One region of the Metabacillus mesotrionivorans genome, then DNA from elsewhere that is predicted to be linked to it. Evidence: predicted binding sites of a transcription regulator. Region 1 holds the regulator's gene; each other region holds the start of a gene.

Region 1 (7,308 bases):
ACCGGTACTTTACATCTGAATTCAATACACGATCGTATGCTTCATTAATTTGATCGGCAGAGATGACTTCAATTTCAGGACCAATGTTATGTTCAGCGCAGAAGTCCAGCATCTCCTGCGTCTCACGAATCCCGCCAATTAATGATCCCGCAAACGAACGGCGGTGACCTATCAGAGAGAACACGTTTAATGAAAGCGGTTCTGCAGGTGCACCGACGTTTACCATACTTCCATCGAGAGTCAGAAGGGAAAGATAATCATCCAGCTTCAGCTTGGCACTTACCGTGTTAATAATCAGGTCAAACGTGCCGGCAAGCTTTTCAAACGTCTCCGGATCACTAGTTGCATAGTAATCCGCCGCTCCAAACCGCATACCGTCTTCTTTTTTCTTCAAGGTTTGGGACAGCACCGTCACTTCAGCACCCATAGCATGCGCAATCTTAACAGCCATATGGCCAAGACCGCCGAGACCGACAATCGCTACCTTTTTGCCCGGACCTGCCTTCCAGTGATGCAGCGGAGAAAAGGTCGTAATACCCGCACAAAGAAGAGGTGCAGCCTGATCAAGCTCGATATTATCCGGAATGCTCAGCACAAAGTCCTCGACTACAACAATATGAGTAGAATAACCGCCCTGAGTCGGCTCCCCGTATTTATCAACACCAGCGTAGGTAGGAATGTTTCCTTTCAGGCAGTATTGTTCCTCCCCTTTCTGGCAGTTTTCACAATCACCGCAGGAGTCTACCATACAGCCAACCCCTACGCGGTCCCCGACCTTGTATTTCGTAACCTCGGGTCCTACATCCGTGACAATCCCCGCAATCTCATGTCCCGGTACGAGCGGATAATTCACCTCGCCCCATTCCCCGTGCGCCGTATGAATGTCAGAATGGCAGATCCCCGCAAATTTAATTTCAATCAATACATCTTTCGAATCCAAATCGCGGCGCGTAATCTCAGCCTCTTTAAAAGGTTTGTCCGGCCCGTCAACAGCTCTTGCTTTAGCAGTAATCATAGAAAAACCTCCAGTAGTAATAGTTTCATAATAAGAGAAAGCAAAGTACAGAGGGAGAATCCTCTCTAATCTCTATACCTCTTTTTGCTCTTGTGAAACCATGGTAACTGTTAGAGTTGACTGTAGATCAAGTGTTAATGTTTTTGTCTGGCGGTTTTGAATTGCATACAACAATGTCTTATCACTTTTGTAAACTTATGTCCACGCCTTACAGATGCTCAATTAACTAAGTATGTCCATCTCCACCTAACATAAGAAATAAAAAAAAGAGGCTTCCCAGATCCTATTGGGAAGCCTCTCATTTTGTTTCTGACGATAGCATATGATGCTATTTCAGGTTTTGGGCATTGATTACATCATGCCGCCCATTCCACCCATGCCGCCCATATCAGGCATTGCAGGAGCGTTTTCTTCCGGCTTGTCAGCAACTACTGCTTCAGTAGTTAAGAACATAGCCGCTACAGATGCAGCGTTTTGAAGAGCTGAACGAGTTACTTTTGTCGGGTCAACGATACCGGCTTCGATCATGTTTACCCATGCGCCAGTTGCAGCGTTGAATCCAGTGCCTACTTCAGCATGCTTCAGGCGCTCAACGATAACGGAGCCTTCAAGGCCTGCGTTGTGTGCGATTTGGCGTACTGGCTCTTCAAGTGCGCGAAGAACGATGTTTACGCCTGTAGCGAAGTCGCCTTCTCCTTCAACAGATGCTACTTTGTTGTATACATTTACAAGGGCAGTACCACCGCCTGATACGATACCTTCTTCTACTGCAGCGCGAGTAGAGTTAAGGGCATCTTCAATGCGAAGTTTGCGCTCTTTTAGTTCTGTTTCAGTTGCAGCACCAACTTTGATGACTGCTACGCCGCCAGCTAATTTAGCTAGACGTTCTTGTAATTTTTCTTTATCGAACTCAGAAGTTGTTTCTTCTAATTGAGCACGGATTTGTTTTACGCGGCCTGCAATTTTGTCAGACTCGCCGGCGCCTTCAACGATTGTTGTGTTTTCTTTTGTTACAACAACTTTAGAAGCGCGGCCAAGCTGGGAGATGTTCGCTGATTTCAGGTCAAGGCCTAGGTCTTCAGTGATCACTTCTCCGCCTGTAAGAACAGAGATATCCTCAAGCATTGCTTTGCGGCGGTCGCCGAATCCAGGAGCTTTAACAGCTACTGCATTGAATGTTCCGCGAAGTTTGTTTACTACTAGAGTAGCAAGTGCTTCACCTTCAACATCCTCAGCAATCAATAGTAGAGGCTTGCCTTGTTGTACAACCTGCTCAAGTACAGGAAGGATCTCTTGAATGTTTGTGATTTTTTTGTCAGTGATTAAGATGTATGGGTTGTCTAGGACAGCTTCCATTTTGTCTGAATCAGTGACCATGTATGGAGATGCATATCCGCGGTCGAACTGCATACCTTCAACGACTTCAAGCTCTGTTGTGAAGCCTTTTGATTCTTCGATTGTGATAACGCCGTCGTTTCCAACGCGCTCCATTGCTTCAGCAATCAATTGTCCTACTTCATCGTCAGCAGCAGAAATCGCAGCTACTTGAGCAATGGATTCTTTGCTTTCGATAGGCTTAGAGATGGCTTTAAGCTCTTCTGTTGCAACAACCACCGCTTTTTCGATCCCTTTGCGGATACCCATTGGGTTAGCGCCTGCTGTTACGTTTTTAAGACCTTCGCGAATCATTGCCTGAGCAAGAACCGTTGCAGTTGTTGTACCGTCGCCTGCTACGTCGTTTGTTTTGCTTGCAACTTCAGCAACAAGCTTTGCACCCATGTTTTCGAATGCATCTTCAAGCTCGATTTCTTTTGCGATGGTTACACCGTCATTTGTGATTAGCGGAGATCCGAATTTTTTCTCAAGAACCACGTTGCGTCCTTTTGGTCCAAGTGTTACTTTTACAGCATTTGCAAGTGCGTCAACTCCGCGCAGCATTGCACGGCGAGCGTCTTCACTGAATTTAATGTCTTTAGCCATAATTTCTTACCTCCTGAAAATTTTTATGATATTTATAAAATTAGCCGATAACTGCTAAAATGTCGCTTTCGCGTAAGATTAAGTATTCAGCACCCTCATACTTCACTTCAGTACCAGAGTATTTTGAGAAGATAATACGATCGCCTTCTGCAACTTCAAGAGCAACACGCTCACCGTTGTCAAGCACACGACCAGTACCTACTGCTACAACTTTGCCCTCTTGCGGCTTTTCTTTCGCGCTGTCCGGCAATACGATTCCGCTGGCAGTCTTTTCTTCAGATTGTACAAGCTCAATTACGACACGATCACCTAATGGCTTTAACAAGTGAAACAACCTCCTCAAATTTCATTGATTTAAATTTTCTTATTTATTAGCACTCAGATGTCCCGAGTGCTAACACAAGTATTATATTATAGAATCTCTCACCCAAATTCAAGTGATAAGTCAAAAAAAAATGAAATCCTTATCAATTACATGATTCATCCCCATAAGGCATACCATAAAGGCGTTATCCTCCTACATGCTGCCCTGTTTATGGTACAATAATGCCTAGTTGACACATAAACATATGACCGATAATCGGCGAAAAAAGGAGTCATTCGATTGAAGAAAGAATACTGGCTAATCATTTTGACATACATCGTCATGCAGTTTTCAGGCATTCTTGGCATCCCGCTTCTCCTTAAGCTTGGTGTAGGCGAAGGCGAATCGATGAGAATGGCTCAGATTATGGCATCCGGATACTGGACCGTTTTCAGCTTTGCGGCTGCATTTGTCCTCGTCCTGTTTTTCATGCGCACCCACTTTAGAGACAACAAGGAATTAAGAGGTGACGCAGCCCCGGTAAGTGTGTCCATCCTATGGGCAGTGGCCGGAGTATTTTTGGCGCTGACTGTCCAAGTTCTCGCAGCCACAATTGAAACGAGAGTGCTCGGAATCCAAGGAGAGTCAGAGAATACGCAGATTATCATGGAAGTATTAAAGGTTACGCCTCTTCTTATCCTCGTCACTTCCATTATCGGACCGATATTAGAGGAAATCATTTTCAGAAAGATTCTGTTCGGCGCTCTCTATCAGCGCATGAATTTCTTCCTGTCGGCTTTGATCAGTTCAATCGTTTTTGCGCTTGTGCACGGTGAGCCGCAGCATCTGCTCCTGTACGGATCAATGGGCTTTGTCTTTGCTTTCCTGTATATCCGGACAAAGCGCCTGCTCGTACCAATCTTTGCGCATGTCGCCATGAATACACTGGTCGTGCTGCTGCAGTCGAACCGCGAACAGATTGAAGAAATGATGAAGAATGCGGAACAAATGCAATTTATTTTTGGAGGCATGTAAGAATGAGAACAAGCCCGGTATCGATGGGAATTTTCTACTTGGCAATGGGCATCCTGTTTACCTATCTTGCGGTAAACAGCTCGGAAAACGGTCTATGGTCTTTTCCGACCATCCTGCTGATGCTGATTGCAACATTTGACCTTGGAGTGGCATTCCGAATGTTTACTCTTTCGTATAAAGTGAAAACGAAGAAAAAATAAGAAAAAGGGTAATCCGTCAGCGGATTACCCTTCTTTATTTTCTTCCTCAAACTGTGTTTTCTGAGCTTTACGGTAGGCAAATCTTGAGACGAAAATACTGACTTCATACAAAATGAAAAGCGGCACAGACACCATGAGATGAGAGACAATCTCCGGAGGTGTGATGAGTGCTGCGATAACAAGCAGAATGAAGTATGCGTATTTCCTCACCTTTGACAGGAACATCGGTGTAACAATCCCGAGCCTTGTCAAAAACATGATGACAACCGGCAGCTGAAACAGCAGCCCAAACGGAATGGTCAGCTGAATGAGAAACTGAAAATACTCATTGATCCCGATGACCTGGTTAATATCAAGGTCATTTGAGAGCCGCTCCATAAAATCGACCACGAACGGAAACAGCAGGAAATACGAAAAGCTGAGACCGGCCAAAAACAGCCCGATAGAAATCGGGATATAGCTGAGCGTAACGCGGCGTTCTTTTTCATAGAGCCCCGGGCTGACAAAAGCCCAAAGCTGATAGAGAATGACCGGCGACGTCAGGATAAATGCGATGATAAAGGTAAACTGCATATAGACCATGATCGGGTCTGTCATGCGGAATGAATTAAGCGTCAAATTCTCTGCTTCTGTCGTATGCTGCAGATAAATAATGATCGGCTTTGCGAGTAAGAAGCCGGCAATCACAGCGAGAAACAGGAAAAAGACGGTGATGATGATCCTTTTTCTGAGCTCTGCAATGTGATCGACGACCGACATGTCGTTTTGTTTCATAACTGCTTTCATCCTATCTTACTTCTCTTCCTTCTTTTTGTCTTCATCATCGTCATCAGCTAGGCCTTTTGTGGCTGACTTGAACTCGCGCAGAGAATTTCCCACCGCTTTTCCGAGTTCCGGGAGCTTTTTTGGACCGAAGATTAATAAAGCAGCAAAAACGATCAGCAGCAGACTTCCAAATCCTATGTTCGGCATGGTTTTCACCTCTTTCTTTATGCATTCGGGTAATGTTTTAAAAAGTAGACGAGCGACTGCAGCTCGACGGCGAGATCGATATGGTGAATTCTGATTTCCTCCGGCACATTCAGTCTTGCCGGGGTAAAGTTCAAAATCCCCTTGATGCCCTTTGCAATCAGTCTGTCTGTAATTGCCTGGGCAGCCTGGGCAGGGACGGTCAGAATCGCAACGGTCACATCCTCAGGCAGGTGCTCTTCCATGTGATCAAGATGATAGATCGGCACGTCGCCGATTTCGGTGCCGATTTTATTTTCATCCACATCAAACGCAAGTGAAATCAGCGTATTGTTGTTTTTCGTGAAGTTATAATGAAGGAAAGCTGTGCCGAGGTTTCCCACTCCAATCAGCGTAACCTTTGTGACCTCGTCCTGATCTAGCGTCTTTCTGAAAAAAGACAGCAGGTAATTAACGTTGTAGCCGTATCCTTTTTTCCCTAGAGCTCCAAAGTAGGAAAAGTCCCTTCGGATGGTCGCGGAGTCGACCTTCACGGCATCGCTCAGTTCAGCCGATGACACCCGCTGCTTTCCTGAAGCATGCAGGTTTTTTAAAAAACGGTAGTATAAAGGCAGGCGTTTTGCCGTCGCCTGCGGAATTTTCGATTGTTCGATGTTGTTCACGTTCTAACCCCCACATTCAAAGATGCAGATTTATCTCTCTTGTAATCCCCATTCTTCCCGCCGGTTTTTTGAGATAAGTACGTCGGACCGATTACAAGTCCCTTGTCTAAAGCCTTGCACATATCATAAACCGTCAGTGCACAGACGGAAGCGGAAGTTAGCGCTTCCATTTCAACACCTGTACTTCCTTTTGTTTTGACTGTAGCATGTATGACAAGGCGGGCTTGTCCCTCGTCTTTTTCCCAGTCAAATGAGATATCGATTCCTTTAAGCGGGATCGGGTGGCACATCGGAATGATGTTCCATGTGTTCTTGGCAGCCATAATGCCGGCTACCTGCGCAACAGCAAGCACGTCGCCTTTTTCAAGCTGCTGGTTTACGATTTTCTCATGCACATCGATGCTCATGATGACGCTTGAAATCGCTTCGGCTGTGCGGACTGTTTCATTTTTTTCGGATATATCAACCATCCTGGCTCTGCCCTGCTGGTTAAAATGAGTAAAATTTGACATCTTTTTACGCCCCTCATACCTAGACTATACACTATTTTTACAAATCTGTCTTTTTACTTATTGTGACAAATACAAGCATCCGGAGGCCCCAATCATTGCGGGCACCCCGCGGATAAGCTACACTTAACCTATCATAGCATGAGGTGAAAAGACATGATTTTGCTGCAAATTAACCAGCTGACAAAATATTTTGCTGCTGATCTTATATTATCGAACATTAAACTTGAAGTACAAACGCGCGACAAGATTGCACTCGTCGGCCGCAACGGCGCCGGAAAATCAACTCTCCTGAAGATTATCGCGGGACAGCTTTCCTATGAATCAGGAGAGATCATCAAGCCGAAGGATGTCCGGATCGGCTATTTGGCCCAGGATACCGGCCTTGAATCCGAGCTTTCCATCTGGGATGAAATGATTTCCGTTTTCCAGCCTCTGAAGGATATGGAAAAAACGATGCGCAGCCTGGAGATGAAAATGGCTGAAACAGACCCTTCAAAACGGGAATTTCAGCAGCTGCTGAATGAATACGACCGTCTTCAGGTTGAATTTAAAGAAAAAGGCGGCTATCAATATGAAGCAGACATCCGTTCTGTTCTTCACGGACTCGGCTTCGCTGACTTTGACATCTCAA
Region 2 (7,308 bases), on a different contig from region 1:
CCTATGCACAAATGAAAGAAGCGAAACAGCTTCAAGAAGAACTTGGGACCACAGACTGGCGCACTCAGCTGCAGCAGGAAATTATCAATGCCCAGAACAGGCTGAGCTCAAGCGGTATTTCAGCTGAATGGAAAAAGTATCTGCAGATCCGCATGGAACAGCAGCAATATTACCTGGACAATGACATCAATCCAAGTGCGCCGGGAGCACCGACGTTCATGAGGATGTTTGCCGAAAATTCCATCGATCTCCTGCTTCCGCTCATGGTCATGGTCATTGCAGCTGACCTTGTCTCATCCGAAGCGAACAGGGGCACAATCAAACTGCTGCTGACACGGCCTGTGAAAAGGTGGAAGATCCTTCTAAGTAAATACATTACCCTGCTTTTGTCCGTATCCTTTATTGTTCTCTCGCTTGGAGTACTATCTTACTTGATATCGGGAGTCGTCTTCGGATATGGAGGTTGGACAATGCCGGTGCTGACCGGTTTTACGGTGACCGGGGAAGAGCTGAACACGGAAAATGTCCAGCTCATTGACCAGTGGCAGTATATCCTGATGGAGCTTGGCCTCGTATGGTTCGTCGCAGTCGTCATCGGGACGCTTACCTTTACCCTGTCCGTGCTCATGAAGAGTACGGCATCCGTCATGGGCGTCATGCTCGCCGCCCTGATCGCGGGGGCGATTCTTGCCAATATGGTTTCCTCCTGGGAATCGGCTAAATACTTGTTCATGGTCAACTTGAGGCTCACAGATTATGTAGCCGGCATGGCTCCGCCAATCAGCGGGATGTCGCTCGGATTTTCCATGAGTGTCCTCGGCGTATGGGCCCTATGCGGCCTCATTGTATCGTTTTTTGTCTTTTCGAGAAGAGATATTTATTAAAAGAAACAGCCGCAGGGGATGCGGCTGTTTTTTTATATTGGTGAAACGGTGAGGAGTGTACGAACCTGATAATTAAAATAGAAATGCAAAAGCTAATTACACCTTGCACAAAACGGCATGTTTTGAAATAATATATATGAGCATATATTCATATATAAGGAGAATGGAGGGATACGATGGGACATTCGCACAGCCATGGTCATGATGGTCATCACCACCACCACCATACGAACAATAAAAAAGCACTGCTTTTGGCGTTTGTGCTTATTGCTCTCTTTATGATTGCGGAAGTGATAGGAGGGCTTTTGACAAACAGTCTGGCCCTGCTCTCTGATGCAGGTCATATGCTGAGTGATGCGGCCGCGCTTGGCTTGAGTTTTCTGGCGATCGTATTCGGGGCAAAGGGTGCTTCTTCTTCCAAGACATTCGGGTACAAACGGTTTGAAATCCTTGCTGCGTTTATTAACGGCCTGACGCTGATTGTCATTTCCATTTTTATTTTCGTGGAAGCCTATCAGCGGTTTGTGAATCCTCCGGAAGTTGTCAGCTCGGGTATGCTGATCATTTCAAGCATCGGCCTTTTGGTTAATATTGCAGCTGCGTTCATTCTGATGAAGGGTGATAAGGATGATAATCTCAATGTCAGAAGTGCTTTTCTGCATGTGATCGGGGATATGCTTGGTTCTGTCGGGGCCATTATCGCCGCCTTGCTGATCATGTTTTTCGGCTGGGGAGCAGCGGACCCGATTGCAAGTATCGTTGTGGCCATTTTAATCATCATCAGCGGATTTCGGGTCACAAAAGATTCTTTTCATATTTTGATGGAGGGTGTTCCGGGCAACTTGAATCTTGAAGAAATCAAAGATGCTCTGCTGAACATGGACCGTGTGCTCGGGGTGCACGATCTGCATGTCTGGTCCATTACATCCGATTTTCCAGCACTGAGCTGTCATCTTGAAGTGGAGGAAGGGATGGAACATCAGGCCGTCCTGAGGGAAGCAAACAAACTGCTTCATGACCAATTTGGTCTTCACCATACAACCATTCAGGTGGACTGGAAAGGATCGGGCTGCTGCGGGGATGAGCACTGTAATTAAAAGCCAATTAAAAGAAAGCCCCGAATCCCGGGGCTTTTCTGCTGTCTTTTTAATGCTGAGCATGCTCGATCATCTGTTTAAGAAGCCCGATAACATGTTCGTCATCGTGTGAATAAAATAAGGTGGTGCCTTCTCTCCGGAATTTGACCAGGCGCAGGTTTTTTAAAAATCTGAGCTGGTGGGAAACGGTTGACTGCAGGAGAGATAAGGTTTCGGCTATTTCATTGACCGAGCGTTCTCCCTGTGTCAGGAGATTTAAGATGCGGAGTCTGGTAGGATCGGACAATGCTTTGAATGTCTGCGATGCGATAAACAGTGTTTCTTCATCCAAGTCCTGATAGGATCCTTGTTTTTCATTAGACATTGATATTCTCCTTCTCCGGGCGATTGTTTCTTTATTATAGGGAAAATGTTCCGTTTTTACAAACATTCAAATAATTGTTTGACTGTTCATATTTTCATGCATATACTTTATTCAAACGATGATTTGAATGAAGGGTGTGATGAAGTGAAAATGCAGGATGTTTGCGAGGTCGCCTGTGTTCACTCTGATAAAGTTGAGCGGGCAAAAAGAAAAGCTGAGCAGCGGGATACCGGCAGTGCTGTGAGAATCTATAAAGCGCTTGCCGACGAAACGAGGCTTAAAATTGTCTCTGCTCTCTTAGACGAGGGCGAGCTTTGCGTCTGTGATGCAGCGGCAATCACCGGCACAACAACAGCAACCGCTTCTCACCATTTAAGACTTTTGAAAAACTCGGGTCTTGCGAGGTTCCGGAAAGACGGAAAACTGGTTTATTATTCACTGGAGGATGAATATGTGAAGCAGCTGGTTCAGCTGGCTTTCTTTCATCAAGAGGAGATGAACATACATGGAAGCTGAACAATCAGCCGAGAAAAATGTATACCGGGTACAAGGATTTACATGTGCCGGCTGCGCCGGGAAATTTGAGCGGAACGTAAAGGAACTTGACGGAGTGACGGATGCGAAAGTGAACTTTGGTGCCGCCAAGCTGACCGTGATAGGAAAAGCCAGTATAAAAGAAATTGAGAAAGCCGGTGCGTTTGAACACCTGAAAATACTTCCTGAAAAAGGGGCTGTGGAAACGCCGGCAGAACCTTTTATCAAAAAGCATGCGGCATTGCTCGCATCAATAGGTTTCATTGTTTTCGGATACTATTCTCTTTTTGCATATGGCGAAGAAAGCCTGCCGTCTATTCTGGCGTTTCTGGCTGCAATAATCATCGGGGGATATTCGCTTTTCCTCACGGGATTTAAAAATCTGATGCGTTTCGAATTCGATATGAGAACATTGATGACAATCGCAGTTATTGGCGCTGCGATCATTGGAGAGTGGAGTGAAGGGGCAGTCGTTGTAATCCTCTTTGCTATCAGCGAAGCGCTTGAATCCTATTCCATGGACAGAGCGCGCCGGTCGATTCGTTCTTTAATGGAAATTGCTCCGAAAACAGCCCTTATCAGACGAAATGGCCTGGAATCGCTGATTGGGGTGGATGACATTGAAGTCGGGGATATAATGATTGTTAAACCGGGACAAAAAATCGCGATGGACGGAAGGGTGGTAAAAGGATTTTCTTCTGTTAACCAGGCTCCGATTACCGGTGAATCAATGCCTGCAGAAAAAAGCCCCGGTGCAGATGTGTTTGCCGGAACGCTGAACGAAGAAGGATTTCTCGAAGTTGAGGTCACGAAGCTTGCAGAAGATACAGCTATATCGAAAATCATCCACCTGGTGGAAGAGGCTCAGGCTGAGCGTGCCCCTTCACAGGCTTTTGTTGATAAGTTTGCGAAATATTATACGCCTGCCATTATGGCTGTCGCGTTGCTGGTTGCTGTTCTTCCGCCATTATTTCTGAGCGGTGCATGGGAAACGTGGATTTATCAGGGGCTTGCTGTTTTAGTGGTAGGATGCCCGTGCGCACTCGTCATTTCTACACCCGTATCCATTGTAACGGCCATCGGCAATGCGGCCCGGAACGGAGTGCTGATAAAAGGCGGCATTTACCTTGAAGAGCTTGGCAGCATTAAGGCTGTGGCTTTTGATAAAACAGGAACCTTAACTAAAGGAACACCGGCTGTTACGGATTTTGAAGTTCTTGCAGGAGGCCGTTCTGAAGATGAATTTTTCACAAAGGTTGCCGCTCTTGAAAACAAATCACAGCATCCGCTTGCATCAGCTGTCTTAAAGAAGGCCAGAGATTTGAATCTTTCGTTTGAATCTCCAGTGGTCGAAGACTTTATGTCTGTCACTGGAAAAGGACTGAAAGGGAAAGTTGACGGCGAGTGGGTTTATGTGGGTAATCAGTCTTTATTTGAGGAATCCGCTAAGCTGGATTTTGAATGGACCGAAAGAATGCAGTCCCTGCAGAGAGAAGGAAAAACCGTTATGCTTGCGGGTACAGATAAAGGGCCGCTTGCTCTTTTAGCTGCAGCAGATGAGGTGCGGGACAGCAGCATAAGGGTGATCGATCAGCTGAAGGGGCTTGGGATCAGCAAGACCGTGATGCTGACGGGAGACCATGCAGCAACTGCTGAAGCGGTGGGCAGACAGCTCGGCGTTTCGGATATAAAAGCGGACCTTCTTCCGGAAGATAAATTAACAGCCGTTAAAGATGTGCAGCAGACCTATGGCAAGACCGCTATGGTGGGTGACGGAGTAAACGATGCTCCTGCTCTTGCAGCAGCTTCAGTAGGAATAGCCATGGGCGGAGCCGGAACCGATACGGCGCTTGAAACAGCGGACGTAGCGCTGATGGGAGATGACTTGAAGAAGCTGCCGTTTGCCATTGACTTAAGCCGCAGAACCCTTGTCATCATCAAGCAGAACATCGCGTTTGCACTCGGACTAAAGCTTCTCGCGCTGCTCCTTGTCATTCCCGGCTGGCTGACCCTCTGGATCGCCATTTTCGCAGACATGGGGGCAACCCTGCTTGTGACAGCCAACGGATTGCGTCTATTAAGAGTAAAAGAAAAAAGAGACAGCTAGATTGGGAGAACACGGACCTTGCGGGGTTCGTGTTTTTTTTTGAATGGAATAAGTGCTATCCAAGCCTCTTATGACCTTTCAGACAATTCCGCCGCAGCTGAAGGTAACAATCCAAGCCCCTTCAGACCCTTCAGCCCCTTCAGACCTTTCTGTAGCAGCTGAAGGTAACAATCCATGTCACTTATGACCACTCAGGCTTTTCTGCTGCAGCTAAAGGGAACAATCCCAATCTCTAATCATACTCAATCAAACTCTCTTCCATCCATCTGCTAAACAGCACATTTTCCAACGCAAAACACTCCGGCTTCCCAAGAGCCGGAGTGCTTCAGTCTTCCTCTCTTACTTCCTTAAGCAGGTGCATCTCCCGGCCAAAACGGAGCCAGGATCTCCTTCAGCACCCCTGCGCTTTGCCGGAACTTGCTCTGTTCGTCTGCGCTTAAGTCAAGCTCTACGATTTCCCTGATGCCGTCGCGGTTAATAACGGCGGGCACACCGATGTAAACATCAGATTCGCCGTATTGTCCGTCGAGACGCGCAGAAACGGTGAGCACGCAATTTTCGTTATGAAAGATGGCTCTTGTGATGCGGACAAGGCCCATGGCAATGCCGTAATACGTGGCGCCTTTTCTCTCAATAATCTGATAGGCTGCGTCGCGCACATTTTTAAAAATCTCATCCAGGTCTTCTTTTTTATAGGTGCTGTTGCGTTCAATCATTTTCATAACAGGTATGCCTCCGACGTCCGCAGTGCTGTAGACAGGCAGCTCGCTGTCGCCGTGTTCGCCGATGATGTAGGCGTGAACGTTGTTCGGCGCAATTTTAAAGTAATCTCCAAGCAGGTAGCGGAAACGGGATGTGTCCAGAATGGTTCCTGAACCAATCACCTTCTCCTGTGGCAGTCCGCTGTATTTCCATGTGGCATACGTGAGAATATCGACGGGATTTGTTGCAACGAGAAAAATGCCGTCAAACCCTGATTGCATGACACTCTCCGTAATTTCTTTGAAAATCTTCAAGTTTTTTGAAACAAGGTCAAGGCGTGTTTCGCCTTTCTTCTGGTTGGCGCCTGCACAAATAACAACAAGGTCTGCGTGTTTGCAATCTTCATAGTTTCCGAGTCTGATGGCAGTCGGATTCGGAGCAAAGACTTTTCCGTGATTCAGATCCATGACATCTCCAAGGGCTTTTTCGGCATTCGCGTCAATCAGAATCAGTTCATCTGCAATTCCCTGATTCATAAGAGCAAACGCATAACTTGATCCTACAAATCCAGTTCCTACAAGCACTACACGGTTTATTTTTTCCTGTGCCACAGTGCAACACCCTCCCGTTATTATGTGAAAAACTTCACAATATAATTTTACCTTAAAAAGGGAAAAATGTCCATGATAAAAGCGTAGCCGACCGTTTAGCCCGCCTTTTTAGGGGATTTTGTTCTGACGGAAGGGTTGGGAGGCGGAGCTGGACAATTCCTGTTATAAAAATATAGGCAAATTCATCGATGTTAGGATTTGTGACATAATTTACAGAAAACTGGTTGACAACAATTAATATTCAGATAGAATAAAGAATAATAGTTTTATGTTATGTTTTATAACATCTAATGTAAGGTAAAAATCATCAGGGAGGACATTCAATTGGATTCGGTATATTTATTAAACAGTTTATGGGTGGTGCTGGGTGCCATTCTTGTCATACTTATGCAGGGAGGATTTATTCTGCTTGAAGCGGGCTCGACCAGAATGAAAAATGCAGGACATATTGCAGGGAAAACAATTTTTACGTTTGGTCTTGCATCGCTTATCTTCTGGGCGGTTGGATTCGGCTTTATTTTCGGTGACAATTCCAATTTCTTTGTTGGACTGTCTCATTTTTTCTACTCAGGATATGAGCTTGAGGGAATGAATTTATCGTCATCTGTTTTCTTTCTTTTTCAGCTTGCATTCGCAGGAATTGCGATTACCATTGCTCTTGGCGGATTTGCTGAGCGCGCGAAACTCTCGGTTTATCTTGTGTTCACTGTGCTGTTTTCGGCGCTGGTGTATCCTGTAGTCGCTCACTGGATTTGGGGAGGCGGATGGCTTGCAGAGCACGGCAAGCAGGACTTTGCCGGTTCCACCGTTGTTCATTTAACAGGTGCTATGGCTGCTTTAGCTGCTACAATTCTGTTAAAGCCCCGCATCGGAAAATTTAATCAGGATGGCTCTGCCAACAATATTTTCGGCCACAACCAGGTCTTTACGGCTCTTGGTGTGCTCGTGCTGTGGATTGGCTGGTTCGGCTTTAATGCTGCAAGTACGCTTGGAGTGGAAGATGGCTTTT
Region 3 (7,308 bases), on a different contig from region 1:
TAGATCGTGACGTACGGATAAAGCACATACGGCAGATGCGATGCCCCGTATCCGTAAAATGCAGCCGCAAACTGCAGCATGACCAGGATAAACGAAACGCCCAAACGCTTCTTTTTCCAAATCAAATACACGGCACCCGCAAAAAACAGAAGAGATAAACCAAAAAGCCAGGACATATCCATCATCCGCTGAAAATGACCCGGATTATGCTCTCTTAAGGACACAAAAACGAGCAGGCTTGCAAGAATGGTCGGGCCGCTCCAAAACAGCGCATATTTGCGCAGAAGGTTGAAGGCACTGCTGTCTCCCGCTTTATGAGCATAAAACGTCAGAAAGCTTGCAGAGATATAGAGCACACTTACAATCGCCAGAAAGACGACGGCCCACGCATACGTGCTTGTAAAGAGCTCGGCGTAATTCAGCTGTACCTCATCCCCGCTGACGTCAATAAAGCCGCCTTCAGACAGTGTAAGCACAACGGACAGAGAAGCCGGAATCAGCAGGCCTGTCGCTCCATATAAAAACTGATACCAGAGACTTTCTCGGTTACCGTAGTGATGAAACGCATAATACGAACCGCGCAGGGCAATTAGAATAATGGCTATGCTTCCTGGCACGAGAAGGGCTGTACCGTAGTAAAAGGCAAGCGACGGAAAAAATCCGACCAATCCAATGTAGAAGAAGATCAGGAATACATTCGTCACTTCCCAGACCGGAGACAAATACCGGTTAATCACTTTTTTTACAATAGGCCCACGTCCTGTCAGTGCAGAGTAATAATTGAAAAAACCTGCACCAAAATCAATGGACGCCACAATAAGGTATCCGTACAAAAATGTCCAGAGCACGGTAATTCCAATCAGTTCATAATCCATCTTGTCCTCTCCTATTTCAATCCTAATTTTTCAAGCTCGCGCTCAGCGGGATTTGCCTTAAATGTACGGCGAAGCACAGCAACGGCTGATACAGCAAGCACCGCGTACAGGGCGATGAACAAATACAGCATGATGTCAACGTAGCCTGATGTTGTGGCACCTTCCGCCGTTGTCATGTAGCCTCTTAAGATCCAAGGCTGTCTGCCCTCTTCTGTAAAGAACCACCCCGCTTCAATGGCAAGCATGGCAAGAGGACCCGTGCTGACAATCAGCCATAAGAGAATCCGGTTCAGCTCATTAGATTTTTTCCGCCATCTCATGACCATGTACAGGAAGGATACAAACGCCAAAAACATGCCGATTCCAACCATCAGATCAAAGAAATAATGGACAATCAGCGGCGGCCATTCTTCCTCCGGGAACTCTTCAAGCCCCGCCACCTCTGCATCCGGCGTTCCGTGCGCAAGAATGCTCAATGCGTAGGGAATCTCAAGCGCATACTTGACCTCATTGTTTTCATCAAGGATTCCTCCGAGAATTAATGATGCTTCTTCTGTTGTTTCAAAATGCCATTCTGCAGCAGCCAGCTTTTCAGGCTGGTACTCTGCCAAATATTTTCCTGATAGATCGCCAATAACGGCTGTACTTATTGCACAGACAAAAGCCACAGTCATAGAAAGTCTGAGTGCTTTTTTGTAATAAACATGCTTTCTGCCCCTTAGAATCATAAATGCGGCAATGGCGGCCAGCACACAGGCAGATGTTAAGTAGGCTGAAGACAGCACGTGCGCCATTTTTGTCGGCGTTGCCGGATTAAACATCGCAAGCAGCGGGTTTACACCAGTCAAAACTCCGTTTTCCATATTAAATCCAAGCGGAGCGTTCATAAAAGCATTCACAGTTGTAATAAAGAAACCGGAAAGCGTCGCTCCGAGAGCCACCGGAATCAGCAGCAGCAAATGGTAGATTTTCTTTTTGAAGCGGTCCCATGTATAAAGGTAGATACCTAGAAAAATAGCTTCAAAGAAAAACGCAAAAGTTTCTAAAAACAGCGGCAGACTGATTGTCTGGCCTGCAACCTGCATAAAGTTCGGCCACAGCAGACTGAGCTGAAGGGCTATTGCCGTTCCTGTAACAACCCCGACAGCCACTGTGATGATGTAGCCCCGCGCCCATCTCCTTGCAAGCAGATGGTAATGTTCATCATTTCGCTTGATGCCAATCCACTCTGCAAGAGCAATGAGCAGCGGCACACCTACTCCAAGTGTGGAAAAAATCGTATGAAATGCAAGTGTCAAGCCTGTCAGAATTCTGCTGTACAATACCGGATCATACTCAAACAATTTCGTTCCCCCCTACTTCACGCAATAAATAGCAGTTTATCCATTCTTTTCCTCTAATCAGGAAAATTAAAACAAATGTTTGTGAATGTTTTCACATAAATAAATGGAATGATCTGCTTCTACTGATTAGTTTAGCCCAAATTCATCTGTAAAACGATAGAAATACATGAATTGATAAAGTTTGTTCACATTTTCACAAACTCTTCGCTGTTTTTACAGCAGGACATTTGACAAAGCCCCTATGCCTTCTCTATAAAAATCTGCTTCCTCCCCATTTGCCGGCCTCCGCTTTTCAAAAGAAAAAGCACACCGCTCAGAAACTGAAAGGTGTGCTTTAGCAGTGGATGAATCCGTTAATGCTTCTTATTCAGAGGTTAAACCTCATCGTCTCCCCAGCATTCAGTATTTTTAAGTCCTTTGATGGAGCTTGCTTTAAATACAGGATTTTTGCCTTCTTTGCGCTGGCGTGCATAATCTTTCAGCACTTCAAATGCAATTTTTGAAAGGATGGCAATGGCAATAAGGTTCGTAACGGCCATAAGACCCATAAAGAGATCAGCCATATCCCAAATCAGCTGGAAACCTGATACCGATCCGAAGATAACCATCCCTACTACTGCTAAACGGTAGATAAACAGAACGGTCTTGCTTCCGTTTAAAAACTCAATATTTGTTTCCCCGTAGTAGTAGTTTCCAATAACCGAACTAAAGGCGAACAGCAGAATCGCTACAGCCAGGAACGTGCCTGCCCAGTCTCCAATGTGAGACTGCAAAGCTGCCTGGGTGATTTGAATACCGTCCAGCGAAGGATCCGGTGTCGTGTCAAACAGAAGAATCAGGAATGCTGTTGTGCTGCAGATGATAATCGTGTCGAAAAACACGCCAAGTGTCTGGATGAAACCTTGTTTAGCAGGGTGAGAAACGTTTGCCGTAGCGGCAGCGTTCGGTGCACTTCCCATACCTGCTTCATTCGAGAACAGTCCTCTTTTAATTCCGTTTTCAACTGCAGCGCCAATACCTCCGCCTACTGCCTGCTCGAATCCAAAAGCATTTGCAAAAATGACGGCGATGACGTTCGGCACTTCTGTAATGTTCATAATAACAACGACAAGAGCAACAGCTATGTAGATCAGCGCCATAACAGGCACGATGATCTGGGATGCTGCAGCTACTCTTTTCAGACCGCCGAAAATAATCAGTGCGGTGAAGACAGCCAAAATGATGCCCATAACCGTTTTGTCCACAGCAAATGCACTGTCAAAAGCAAGAGCAATGGTATTGGCTTGAACAGCATTGAAAATCAGCCCGAAGCATAACGTTATTAAAACGGCAAACAGGATGCCCATCCACCTTGCCTTCAGCGCTTTTTCCATATAGTAAGCAGGTCCGCCGCGGAACTGATCTCCGTCTTTTACTTTGTAGACCTGCGCAAGTGTGCTTTCTACAAAGCTTGAAGCCATTCCTACAAGCGCAATCAGCCACATCCAGAAAACCGCACCCGGTCCTCCAACGGCAATGGCAATAGCTACTCCCGCTAAATTACCGGTGCCAACCCTTGATGCTGCACTGATAAAGAATGCCTGCAGGGACGAAATGCCTCTCTTGCCTTCTTTGGATACCATTGCAGGTTCCTTTAGAAGCCTGAACATTTCGCCAAAGTAGCAGAACTGGACAAATCTTGAACGGACTGTGAAATACAAACCAAGTCCTACAAGCATATAGATCAGCAAGTATGACCACAGAATTGTATTCCCGCCGGAAATAATTCCATTTAAAAAATCCATATTAAACCTCCTGAAAAAAATAAATTTTCTAACTTTATGTTAGGAATCCTAACATCACAAAGTTAGAGTATATCAGAAATTGTCGTTTTGCACAGTAAAAACGAAAAAAGTTTCCACTGTTCGAATCCGTCATTATGCGTTATGATTATGTATATTCGATTGCACGATTTAAAAGGAGGAATGTTATGAGACAGACAATCTTTCTATTTCTCATTGCCCTTCTCCTGACCGGGGTTTCGCCGCATGTGCAGCATCATCCCGTAAAGACACCGGCTTTTGATGTTGAAGAGCATGTTCAGCTGGTTTCAGCGGATAAAGCTGAATACGAGAAAATGCCTTTCAGCATGGAACAAAGCGAGTCAAGCTTGATACCTGTACTTTTAGCGGCTGCCGTGATTGCTGCTTTGTCAGCTTCAGCAGGCCAGTTCAAGAAATTTCTGCTGTCTGTTTTTTACCAGTCCTCCTATTATGGCCGTTCATCGCTAAGACCCTAGAATCTTTTTAAAAAAGGAGGGAAATGCGATGTTCTGGATGAGACTAATTATGGTGACTGGTTTTTCATTAACGGCCTTCAGTCTATTTTTGTATCAGGGAATTGAGATTATGCACGCGTTTACTGAATACTTCTCTAAAAATAAATAAGACGCAAAAAAGACATCCCTTTTCATTTCAGGGATGTCTTTTCATTTACTGGGTGACTGGCACCCACACTTCTTTAACTGACCCGGAATCTCCCTCATCGATAAAGAAAGATCCATTGCTGTACCTGTCATTTGCGCGCAGCTGTGCTGCGTGAATTTCTTCTGTATGCCCTTTTTCTGTCTTCAGCATCAGTTTGCTGGACTGATCGACAAGGTGCATGCCAACGACTCTGTGAGGATTGTTCTTCAGCTCTCTCAGCATAATTAATCCGCGCTTGGCTCTTGAAGTCTTTTCAAATTCTTTAAGCGACATTTTCTTTGCAGCGCCCCGCTGTGTCACAATGACAATCTGCGGAATGTCTCCTGCAGGGAAAACCGCAGCGCCTGCTACTGTATCTCCCTCTTTCAGATTCATTCCTTTGACTCCTGCTGCTCTTGCGCCCACAATGCCGACTTCTTCCTCAGCAAACCACAATCCATATCCGAACTGCGTCGCGAGGAACAGATCATCGTTTCCAGATGTCATAAAAACATTGACCAACTCGTCATCGCTTTTAAGATTGACAGCCATTAAGGCTTTCGAGTACCGCTGGGCCTTGTACAATTTAAGTTCGGTTTTCTTGACCATCCCGTTCTTTGTGACAAAGAGCAGGTACTGCGCGGCTTCAAAATCTTTAACAGGCATGGCCTTTATCAGCTGTTCATCCCGCTCCAGGCTGACAAGATTGGCAATATGCTGGCCGAGGTCCTTCCAGCGGATATCAGGAATTTCATGAACCGGACAATAGATGTAATTGCCCTTGCTTGTGAACAGCAGAATGGTTTCGGTTGTATTAATGTCAAATTTCCCCAGCAGCCTGTCTGTTTCTTTCATGCCGAAATCCTGGCCATTTGATGCAGAGTATGAACGGCTGCTCGTACGTTTGATATAGCCGTCCTTTGTTACTGTAACAATGACGTCTTCTGACGGAATCATCACTTCAAGGTTGATTTTTATTTCCTGAATCTCATGCTGGATGACAGAGCGTCTTTGATCCGCATAGGTTTTTTTGATTTTTTTCAAATCTGTTTTGATCACCTGATACAGTTTTTTCTCATTGTTCAGGATGTCAAGAAGCTGTGCTATTTTTTCATCAAGCTCTTTCGCTTCATTTTGAAGAGCCGTGATATCCGTGTTTGTTAATCTATAAAGCTGAAGGGATACAATGGCTTCAGCCTGAATTTCTGTAAACGCAAACTTTGCAATTAAGTTATCCTTTGCATCCCGTTTGTCTTTGGATGCCCTGATAACAGCGATCACCTCATCGAGGATAGACAGGGCTTTAATGAGTCCTTCGACGATATGCTGGCGCTCTTTGGCCTTTTCAAGATCGTATTTGGAGCGGTTTGTGATGACTTCCTTCTGATGCGAAATATAAGCATCAAGAATGGCAGGCAGCGTCATGAGTGTCGGGCGTCTGTTATGTATGGCCACCATATTAAAATTATAAGGAACCTGCAGGTCGCTGTTTTTGTACAGGTAATTCAGAATTCCCTGTGCATCAGCGTCTTTTTTCAGTTCGACGACAACCCTCATTCCGGTCCGGTCAGTTTCATCACGGACCTCAGCAATGCCGTCAAGCTTTCGCTCAATCCGGAACTCGTCCATGCGCTTCACAAGGTTTGCCTTATTTACTTCAAATGGAATTTCTGTGATGACAATCTGCTGTTTGCCGCCCCTGACGCTTTCAATCTCCGCTTTTCCCCGGATAATGACTTTCCCTTTACCCGTTTCATAAGCTTTCTTGATGCCGTCAATTCCCTGAATAATGCCTCCTGTCGGAAAATCAGGGCCGTTTATAACAGTCATGAGTTCGTCAACTGTGCAGTCCGGTTTGTCAATGCGTTTCATCACAGCATCAATGACCTCTCCAAGATGGTGAGGCGGAATGTCTGTTGCGTAACCCGCTGATATACCTGTTGACCCGTTTACAAGGAGATTTGGATACATGGCAGGCAGAACAAGAGGTTCACTGCTTGTATCATCGAAGTTCGGCACAAATTCTACTGTCCGTTTTTCGATATCCCTTAAAAGCTCAGATGCAATCGGTGAAAGACGCGCCTCTGTATAACGCATCGCAGCAGGCGGGTCGCCGTCATTGCTTCCGTTGTTGCCGTGCATCTCAATCAGGAGATTGCGCACTTTCCAGTCCTGGCTCATCCTTACCATGGCATCATAAACAGATGTGTCTCCGTGAGGATGATAATTACCGATAACATTACCGACTGTTTTTGCTGATTTTCTGAAGTTTTTATCGTTTGTATTGCCGTCAACATGCATGGCATACAGGATTCTGCGCTGCACAGGCTTCAGCCCGTCACGGGCATCAGGCAGCGCTCGGTCCTGTATGATGTATTTGCTGTAGCGGCCGAACCTGTCACCTATCACATCTTCAAGAGGGAGATCGCGGTATTTTTCTTGTTGTGTCATCTGTTATTCCTCCTCTGTGACGGATAAGTTTTCGTTTTCAAGAATATTTGTTTCTTCATCAAGCCCAAATGCGACATTGCTTTCAATCCATTTTCTTCTCGGCTCTACTTTATCTCCCATAAGGGTTGTTACCCGGCGCTCAGCACGTGCAGCATCATCAATGCGCACCCTGATAAGCGTTCTTGTTGCAGGATC
Region 4 (7,308 bases), on a different contig from region 1:
TGCCATCGCTTCATGCGGCTGCGGTTCTTCTTTCAGAACGGCAACGAATACTGGTACTCCTGAGGAGTGCTGATAAAAGGACATTTCCCTGGAATGACAGGGGAATGTCTTTTTTTGCATGTTGCACATAATAACCCCTGTTTCTTTTCTCTGACACTGGACAAAAACCCAGCATATAGTATGGGTGTGAAAACGATAAGGGGGCAGAGCAAAGTATGTATTATCATCCATATACGCCGTATCAAGGCTACTATTCTTACCGTCTGAATTCGACAGACGAATTAAATGAAGGTCTGTATAAATGGGGAAAGTTCACATTTTCAAATGATGCTGAAAAAGAGGCCTTTATTTTTTACTTAGACAAAGAGTCGGGAGATGCGTATATCCTGTCTTTTCCTGCTTTAACTACAAGCAGAGTAAACGTTAGCGATATAAAATCATTTAAAGTAATGGAGAAACCTCCGAAGGCTGAAGGCGAAGGGCAAAATGGAGGCGGTCAGTCAGAGCAGGGGCAGCAAGGCGGCTCTTCAGAAGGCGGACAGAACGGCGGGCAAGGCGGATCCGGCGGTCAAAATGGCGGATCCGGAGGGCAAGGCGGAACTGAAGGGGGTCAGAACGGCGGAACAGGAGGCCAAAATGGCGGAACAGGAGGCCAAAATGGCGGTTCCGGAAGCGGTCAGAGCCCATTTGGCGAGATGCCGGGAATGGGTCAGAACGGAGGCTCACAAGGCGGTCAAGGGGTAACGCCTGGACAGATGCCTGGAATGGGTCAGGGCGGAGGCTCACAAGGCGGTCAAGGGGGATCGTCTGGACAGATGCCTGGAATGGGTCAGGGCGGAGGCTCACAAGGCGGTCAAGGAGGGTCACCTGGCCAGATGCCTGGCATGGGTCAAGGTGGAGGCATGCAGGGAGGCCAAGGAAGTCCGTTTGGCCAGATGCCTGGAATGAGTCAAGGCGGAGGCATGCAGGGAGGTCAGCAGAGCCCGTTTGGCCAGATGCCTGGAATGGGTCAGGGCGGAGGCATGCAGGGAGGCCAGCAGAGTCCTTTCGGCCAGATGCCTGGAATGGGCCAGGGCGGAGGCATGCAGGGAGGCCAGGGAAGTCCGTTTGGCCAGATGCCCGGATCAGATCAGGGTATGATGCAGTTTGACGGCCAGCGATATCAGCAGCCGCAGCCGTATTTTTATAACCCTTACAGCCAAAACTGGCAGTAAATAAAGATAGAGAAAAACTAAGTGGTTGGTTGTTAAAAAGCAAGAGTTGGCAGTAAAACAAGGGAAGTTGGCAGTAAATCAGAAAGAGTTGGCAGTAAAGCGGGAAAAGTTGATTATAAAAAGGCTAATCTTGGCAGTAAGCATGTAAAACTTGCCGCTCTAATCGTTTTTTTTCTGGATTAAACCAAAAACGGTAACGCAAATAAAAAAAGATGGCAGAGAAACAAACTATTTCTCTGCCATCTTCATGATTCTGCTTATTTTTCAAACAAGCTTGTGCTGTGAAGCGGCTGCACTCTTGCTTTTGGATCCATATAGGCTTTTGCATTGTTAACGGCAGTTGGGGCTTCTCCAAATCCGCTTGCAATCAGCTTGACTTTTCCTTCGTATGTGCAGATATCTCCTGCCGCATAAATTCCTTCAACATTTGTCTCCATTTTGCTGTTGACGAGGATGGAGTTCTTTTCGATTTCAAGTCCCCAGTTTTTAATCGGGCCGAGAGAGGAAACAAAACCGAAGTTTACGATGACAGCATCAACATCCAGGACTTCTTTGCGGTCGCCTTTTACTTCTTCTAAAACAACCTGTTCAATCTTGTCTGTTCCTGTCAGTTCAGTTGGGATGAAAGGAGTCAGGATTTGAACTTTTGAGTTGTTTAAATTCTCTACACTGTGCTCGTGGGCGCGGAATTTATCTCTTCTGTGGACAAGGGACACTTTTTCTGCAATCGGTTCAAGCATAAGTGACCAGTCTACTGCCGAGTCTCCGCCTCCGCATACGAGTACGCGCTGTCCTGCAAACTGATTCAGGTCATCGATGAAATAGTGAAGGTTTGATTTTTCAAACGAAGCCGCTTCTTCAAGCTCGATTTTACGCGGCTGAAAAGCACCGTTTCCGGCTGTAATGATGATGGTTTTAGAGTAATGCACTTCCTGATCGGTTGTCAGTTTGAAAACGCCGTCTGCCTGTTTTTCAACATCTGCAACTGCCTGTTCAAGACAAACCGTTGGTTCAAATTGAGCCATTTGTTCTTTTAAGTTGTTGACAAGCTCCTGAGCGCGGACTTTTGGGAATCCCGCTACATCATATATGTATTTTTCAGGATAAAGGGCAGAAAGCTGTCCCCCAAGCTGCGGAAGGCTCTCAATAATTTTAACAGATGCCTGGCGCATGCCGCCGTAGAACGCCGTGAACAATCCTACCGGTCCGCCTCCGATAATCGTGATGTCGTATACTTTTGTGTCTTCCTTCACAAAGATAACCCCCAATTGTAATTGATAATGATTCTTAATGTTAACATATTGTCACTCGTTCGTCATTTCAGCCGGCATCGGCGCGAAAGAGTCATTCACTGTTTGATTATGATTATTATAGAGAATGTTTTTATTTTTGTAAAATTCTTAACGTTTTTAATCCTTTAATTTGGTCTTGAAAAAATCAGTACAGGTGCTATTATGGAATATAGGCATTATTTCTATCATATTTAATTATTTGCTTCTTTCTGAAAAGTTAAGTGAACATTTTCACAAACTTTTTTGCGGAAAACAAAATAAAAAGCTGTAAAGCGGAGGAAGATAAGGAATATAGACATTATTCTATCCTTCACAGCAAAAAAATCAAAAAAGGTGGATGTGATTCGGTTGAGAAAGCCCAAAATAGTAGTACTAGGTGCAGGTTACGGCGGATTAATGACAGTTACGCGTCTTCAAAAAATGATCGGTGTAAATGAAGCAGATCTTACACTGGTGAACAAAAATGATTATCATTATGAAACAACATGGCTTCACGAGGCATCAGCTGGTACGCTGCATCATGACAAAGCAAGATACCAAGTAAAAGATGTCATTGATAACAGCCGCGTGAAATTTGTGAAAGATACAGTTGTATCGATCAACAAAGATGAGAAGAAAATTGTCCTTTCAAATGGTGAGCTTGAGTATGACTATCTTGTTGTTTCTCTAGGTTCTCATCCTGAGACATTTGGAATTAAAGGTCTTAAAGAATATGCATTCGGCATTACAAATATTAATGCTGCACGTCAATTGCGCGAGCACATCGAATATCAATTTGCTACTTACAACACAGAAGAAGTAAAACGCGACCAGCGTCTTGCGATTGTTGTGGGCGGAGCAGGCTTCACCGGCATCGAGTTCCTTGGAGAGCTTGCAAACCGTGTTCCTGAGCTTTGCCGCGAGTACGATGTTGATCATAAGAAAGTGCGCATCATCTGCGTAGAGGCTGCTCCAACAGCTCTTCCTGGATTTGACCCTGAGCTTGTTGAGTATGCTGTAAACCATCTTGAGCGCAAAGGTGTTGAATTTAAAATCGGCACTGCGATTAAAGAATGTGTGGAAGACGGCATTATCGTTGCAAAAGACGATGTAATGGAAGAAATTAAAGCTGACACAGTTGTTTGGGCAGCAGGCGTACGCGGAAACAGCATCGTAGAAGAAGCCGGATTTGAAAACATGCGCGGCCGCGTAAAAGTTGACTCTTACCTTAGAGCTCCAGGCCATGATGATGTCTTTATCATCGGGGACTGCTCTCTTGTGATCAACGAAGAAATCAACCGTCCATACCCTCCGACAGCTCAAATCGCTATGCAGCAAGGTATCACAGCTGCCAAGAACATTTCAGTTGCAGTCCGCGACCAGGGCGAAATGGAAGAGTTCAAGCCTGATATCAAAGGTACAGTAGCTTCTCTTGGCGAAGACGATGCAGTAGGCATGGTGTTCGGCAAAAAAGTAATGGGTACAAAAGCTTCATTCATGAAGAAAATGATTGATAACCGTGCTCTTATGATGGTTGGCGGAGCAGGTCTTGTAGTGAAAAAAGGAAAATTTAAGTTTTTCTGAGAAATCGATTAAACTAAAGACAAGAGCTATATGCTTTTGTCTTTTTTTTGCACAAAAATTGATATTTACATAAAGAATTTTCAAAAGGAAGGGGAGTTTTAAATGTCATCCAAACGGGGAAATGTGTGGATTGCCGTTTCAGGGCTTGTTGAAAATGACAATGGTGAATGGCTTGTCGTTAAAAAGCGTTATGGAGGTTTAAAGGGCAAATGGTCATTTCCTGTCGGCTTTGTAAACGAGGGAGAAACAGTTGATGAAGCTGTTTCAAGAGAGATCTTAGAAGAGACAGGGATAGAAACGGCTGCACTTGGTGTGATTGGGATCAGGTCAGGTGTCATCCATGAAAAAATCAGCGATAACATGATTATTTTCAGGCTTAAAGCCGTTTCTTCAGACATTACCGTTCAGGAAAATGAACTGTTTGAAGCAGCCTTTATGCACCCCGATCTATTAAGGGAGCATAGTGATTCGTCTTTGCTTCTAAAATCATTCGCAGATGAAACGTTTGAAAAAATGCTGAACAAAGTGGACGGGGCCAATCCCGGAAATCAGTTCGGATACACAGCTTACCGTTTATTTTTATAATTTTCAAAATAATAAGAAAAGTTAAGCAAACGGGAGAAAGAAGTTGATGTATTCGCTTACATAAGGAATCTCGTCAGATTTTCTTCCTTTATCCTTTACAAAGAACCTGATATAGTATCTTCAATATCTAAAAAGAGATTTTTACCGGGAGGGAAATATAGATGATCAATGGATCTGTTATTGAAAAGAAAGAGTGTCCTTATTGTTCGGGTAAAGGATATTTCCAGCTGCTTCTTGGAGGTTCCGAAACATGTGACTGCTGCAATGGAACAGGGAAGAAATCAGCATAGATTTTAAGATTGACGGGTTATCCCTTGTTCAGTACACTAAAAGAGGTGTATTGGAGGGGATAACTTGTTTTTGCCTGTATTAATCATTTCAATGCTTTTATTTTTTGTTTTGTTTTTTGGAATCGGTTTCTTGCTGAACATGCTGCTCAGAATGTCATGGATCATGGCTATTATTTATCCGATTGTCTGCATCTTTATCGTAGATTCAGTTAAATTTACGGCCTACTTCACAGCTCCCGGTTCATCTATTTCCTCACTTGGACAGCGTTTTGCGTCATTGGCCCTTGCAGATATCCTGATATTAGCAAGCGGACTCGCCGGAGCCATCGTGTCCGGAATCGTCATTAACATGCTGCGAAAAAGAGGATATCAAATGTTTTAGTCCTGATCTGTGCGATGCGTGCAGGTCTTTTTAGTATGTTTATACTCCGTTAGATAGGAGCTAGAAGAAATTGGATCCCTCTTCATTCTGAATATTTCGCTTCCTGATTGGAAACGATTATTCTAGAGAATAGAAATTATAAGGCGTACTGGTGTCTAGCTCCAGCGCCCAACTCCTCCGCCAGAACAAAATCCCCTAAAAAGTCAAATCCGGACTTTTTAAGTGATTTCTTATCTGGCTGTCGGAGCTAAACGGGCGATTACGCTTTTCTTGAGTGAGAGGAGTGACATCCATAATGAAAAAATCGATAAGGCGCATGATGATGGCTATTATGCTGCTGCTTGCGCTTGGCGCGACGTTCAAGGCTTTTTCAGGTGCAGAAGCGACAGATATAACGGGCTGGACCGGATTAGCAGAAGGAAGATTAAAGGCAGAAAATCACCCCTACAAACTGTCAGGACTTACATTCAAGTCATTAAAAAGCAAAGAAACGGCACTTGCGATTTCAGCAGCCGTTGAAACATCAGAATCGCTTGAGGATCAAATGGCGCACTATCCCAAAAAAGAAGTTACGGCTACCGGATATACCGCAGGCTTCGAATCAACGGGTAAGCATCCCGAACATCCGGAATACGGCATTACTTATTCCGGCGTAAAAGTGAAAAGAGATTTATATTCTACAATTGCAGCTGACCTTAACGTCTTTCCTATCGGCACCATTCTTTTTATACCAGACTACGGCTTCGGCGTCGTAGCGGACAAAGGGGGCGCCATCAAAGGAAATGAGCTTGATCTCTACTACGACACCGTAGATGAAGTCTATGAGTTCTGGGGCAAAAAAACGTTAGACATATACATCGTCCAGAAAGGAAACGGACGGTTAACTGAAAAACAGCTGACGGAGCTTAATGAAAACAGTTCCATGCAGGCGTTCCGTCAAAAATACATGAAGCCTAAAACAAAGAGTTAGAGACTGGTGATTGTTACCTGAGGGCTTTATGCCCTTATGACCCTCCACACAGTTATTTTCATGCTGAAGGGTAATATCTTGTGCCCTTATGACCGTTCACAGAGTTATATTCATGCTGAAGGGTTAAATCAAGTGCCCTTATGACCCTCCACACAGTTATTTTCATGCTGAAGGGTAATATCTTGTGCCCTTATGACCCTTCACAGAGTTATTTTCATGCTGAAGGGTTTTATCATATGCACTTATAACCCCTCAGACAGTTTCCTTCACACTAAAGGGTCATATCTGTTGTGTTTATGACCTTTCACACCAGCCCATCTTCGATTAATGGTTCTATTCTGTCTTACCAGCACCCCAAATCCAATTTTGGACGATTTCCATATGGACACATTTCTATCAAACGGTAGAAATTGTCCTCAGGCGAAAGCTGAACAAATAAAAAAAGTCCTGGCCGCGGCCAGGGACTAAATGTTAAATGCGCAATTGCAAATCATCCATTGCTTTCGGTTTTGGATAAACGCCAGGATGCAAGATGTCAGCAAGCTTCGCAAGCCCGTGCAGCAGGCGGGGGGAAGGACGGCAATAAAGCTGTTCTTCGAGCAGATGTATAAGGTTCTCTCTTACAGCTGCAACGCTCTCTGCATGCTGTCTCTTTAAAACATGCGAGATTTTCATCCGGCTTTGTTTCACTCCGACCCAGGCAAGGCAGATATGGTCAGGGTCTCTCTCTGCTACATCGCTCCAGTCCGTTTGAACGCTCGCTAAATCGACATCTTTAAATAGATTCGTACCGCCTGCAAGTTCACACATTTCTGTGAGCCAGTTGACTGCGCCCGGTGTGAAAATCGGATTCGGCCACCATTCAAAATAGACGGTCGGGCGTATGCTCAGCTTCTTTGAGATTTCCCGGTATTCATCAAGGAACTGATGATACCGGGAAACAATGTCTTCAGCTCTTTTTTCCGCTCCTGCTGCTCTTCCGACTGCAAGCAAATCATCGCCAATGTCTTTA

The links. Region 1 encodes Rex, which represses fermentation and respiration genes when NADH is low (regulators of the CRP and FNR family bind a similar motif). Its sites were predicted from a motif close to TTGTGAAATATTTCACAA; they were not measured.
Region 2: ACTSEZ_RS11710 (L-lactate dehydrogenase) is a predicted target of Rex. The motif match lies at 6,322-6,339, and genes of this name have one in related genera.
Region 3: ACTSEZ_RS05660 (cytochrome ubiquinol oxidase subunit I) is a predicted target of Rex. The motif match lies at 2,298-2,315, and genes of this name have one in related genera.
Region 4: yumC (ferredoxin--NADP reductase 2) is a predicted target of Rex. The motif match lies at 2,726-2,743, and genes of this name have one in related genera.

The regions. Positions count from the first base shown of each region.
Region 1 covers NZ_JBQMFF010000014.1:5,702-13,009, reverse strand. Annotated here, with positions in the region: gene ACTSEZ_RS20340 (NAD(P)-dependent alcohol dehydrogenase) at 1-1,015, opposite strand, end outside; gene groL (chaperonin GroEL) at 1,367-2,995, opposite strand; gene groES (co-chaperone GroES) at 3,036-3,320, opposite strand; gene ACTSEZ_RS20325 (CPBP family intramembrane glutamic endopeptidase) at 3,600-4,334, shown strand; gene ACTSEZ_RS20320 (YdiK family protein) at 4,337-4,534, shown strand; gene tatC (twin-arginine translocase subunit TatC) at 4,559-5,308, opposite strand; gene ACTSEZ_RS20310 (twin-arginine translocase TatA/TatE family subunit) at 5,327-5,506, opposite strand; gene ACTSEZ_RS20305 (redox-sensing transcriptional repressor Rex) at 5,524-6,165, opposite strand; gene moaC (cyclic pyranopterin monophosphate synthase MoaC) at 6,162-6,677, opposite strand; gene ACTSEZ_RS20295 (ABC-F family ATP-binding cassette domain-containing protein) at 6,831-7,308, shown strand, end outside.
Region 2 covers NZ_JBQMFF010000003.1:357,375-364,682, reverse strand. Annotated here, with positions in the region: gene ACTSEZ_RS11735 (ABC transporter permease) at 1-884, shown strand, start outside; gene ACTSEZ_RS11730 (cation diffusion facilitator family transporter) at 1,061-1,981, shown strand; gene ACTSEZ_RS11725 (ArsR/SmtB family transcription factor) at 2,031-2,345, opposite strand; gene ACTSEZ_RS11720 (ArsR/SmtB family transcription factor) at 2,490-2,861, shown strand; gene ACTSEZ_RS11715 (heavy metal translocating P-type ATPase) at 2,851-4,986, shown strand; gene ACTSEZ_RS11710 (L-lactate dehydrogenase) at 5,334-6,299, opposite strand; gene ACTSEZ_RS11705 (ammonium transporter) at 6,624-7,308, shown strand, end outside.
Region 3 covers NZ_JBQMFF010000002.1:141,250-148,557, reverse strand. Annotated here, with positions in the region: gene ACTSEZ_RS05665 (cytochrome d ubiquinol oxidase subunit II) at 1-875, opposite strand, end outside; gene ACTSEZ_RS05660 (cytochrome ubiquinol oxidase subunit I) at 887-2,218, opposite strand; gene ACTSEZ_RS05655 (alanine/glycine:cation symporter family protein) at 2,593-4,002, opposite strand; gene ACTSEZ_RS05650 (hypothetical protein) at 4,188-4,496, shown strand; gene parC (DNA topoisomerase IV subunit A) at 4,690-7,113, opposite strand; gene parE (DNA topoisomerase IV subunit B) at 7,117-7,308, opposite strand, start outside.
Region 4 covers NZ_JBQMFF010000003.1:173,486-180,793, reverse strand. Annotated here, with positions in the region: gene ACTSEZ_RS10820 (HesB/IscA family protein) at 1-73, shown strand, start outside; gene ACTSEZ_RS10815 (hypothetical protein) at 216-1,214, shown strand; gene yumC (ferredoxin--NADP reductase 2) at 1,472-2,467, opposite strand; gene ACTSEZ_RS10805 (NAD(P)/FAD-dependent oxidoreductase) at 2,846-4,069, shown strand; gene ACTSEZ_RS10800 (NUDIX domain-containing protein) at 4,172-4,654, shown strand; gene ACTSEZ_RS10795 (YuiA family protein) at 4,816-4,944, shown strand; gene ACTSEZ_RS10790 (YuiB family protein) at 5,036-5,326, shown strand; gene spsC (stationary phase survival protein SpsC) at 5,622-6,296, shown strand; gene ACTSEZ_RS10780 (cobalamin-binding protein) at 6,768-7,308, opposite strand, start outside.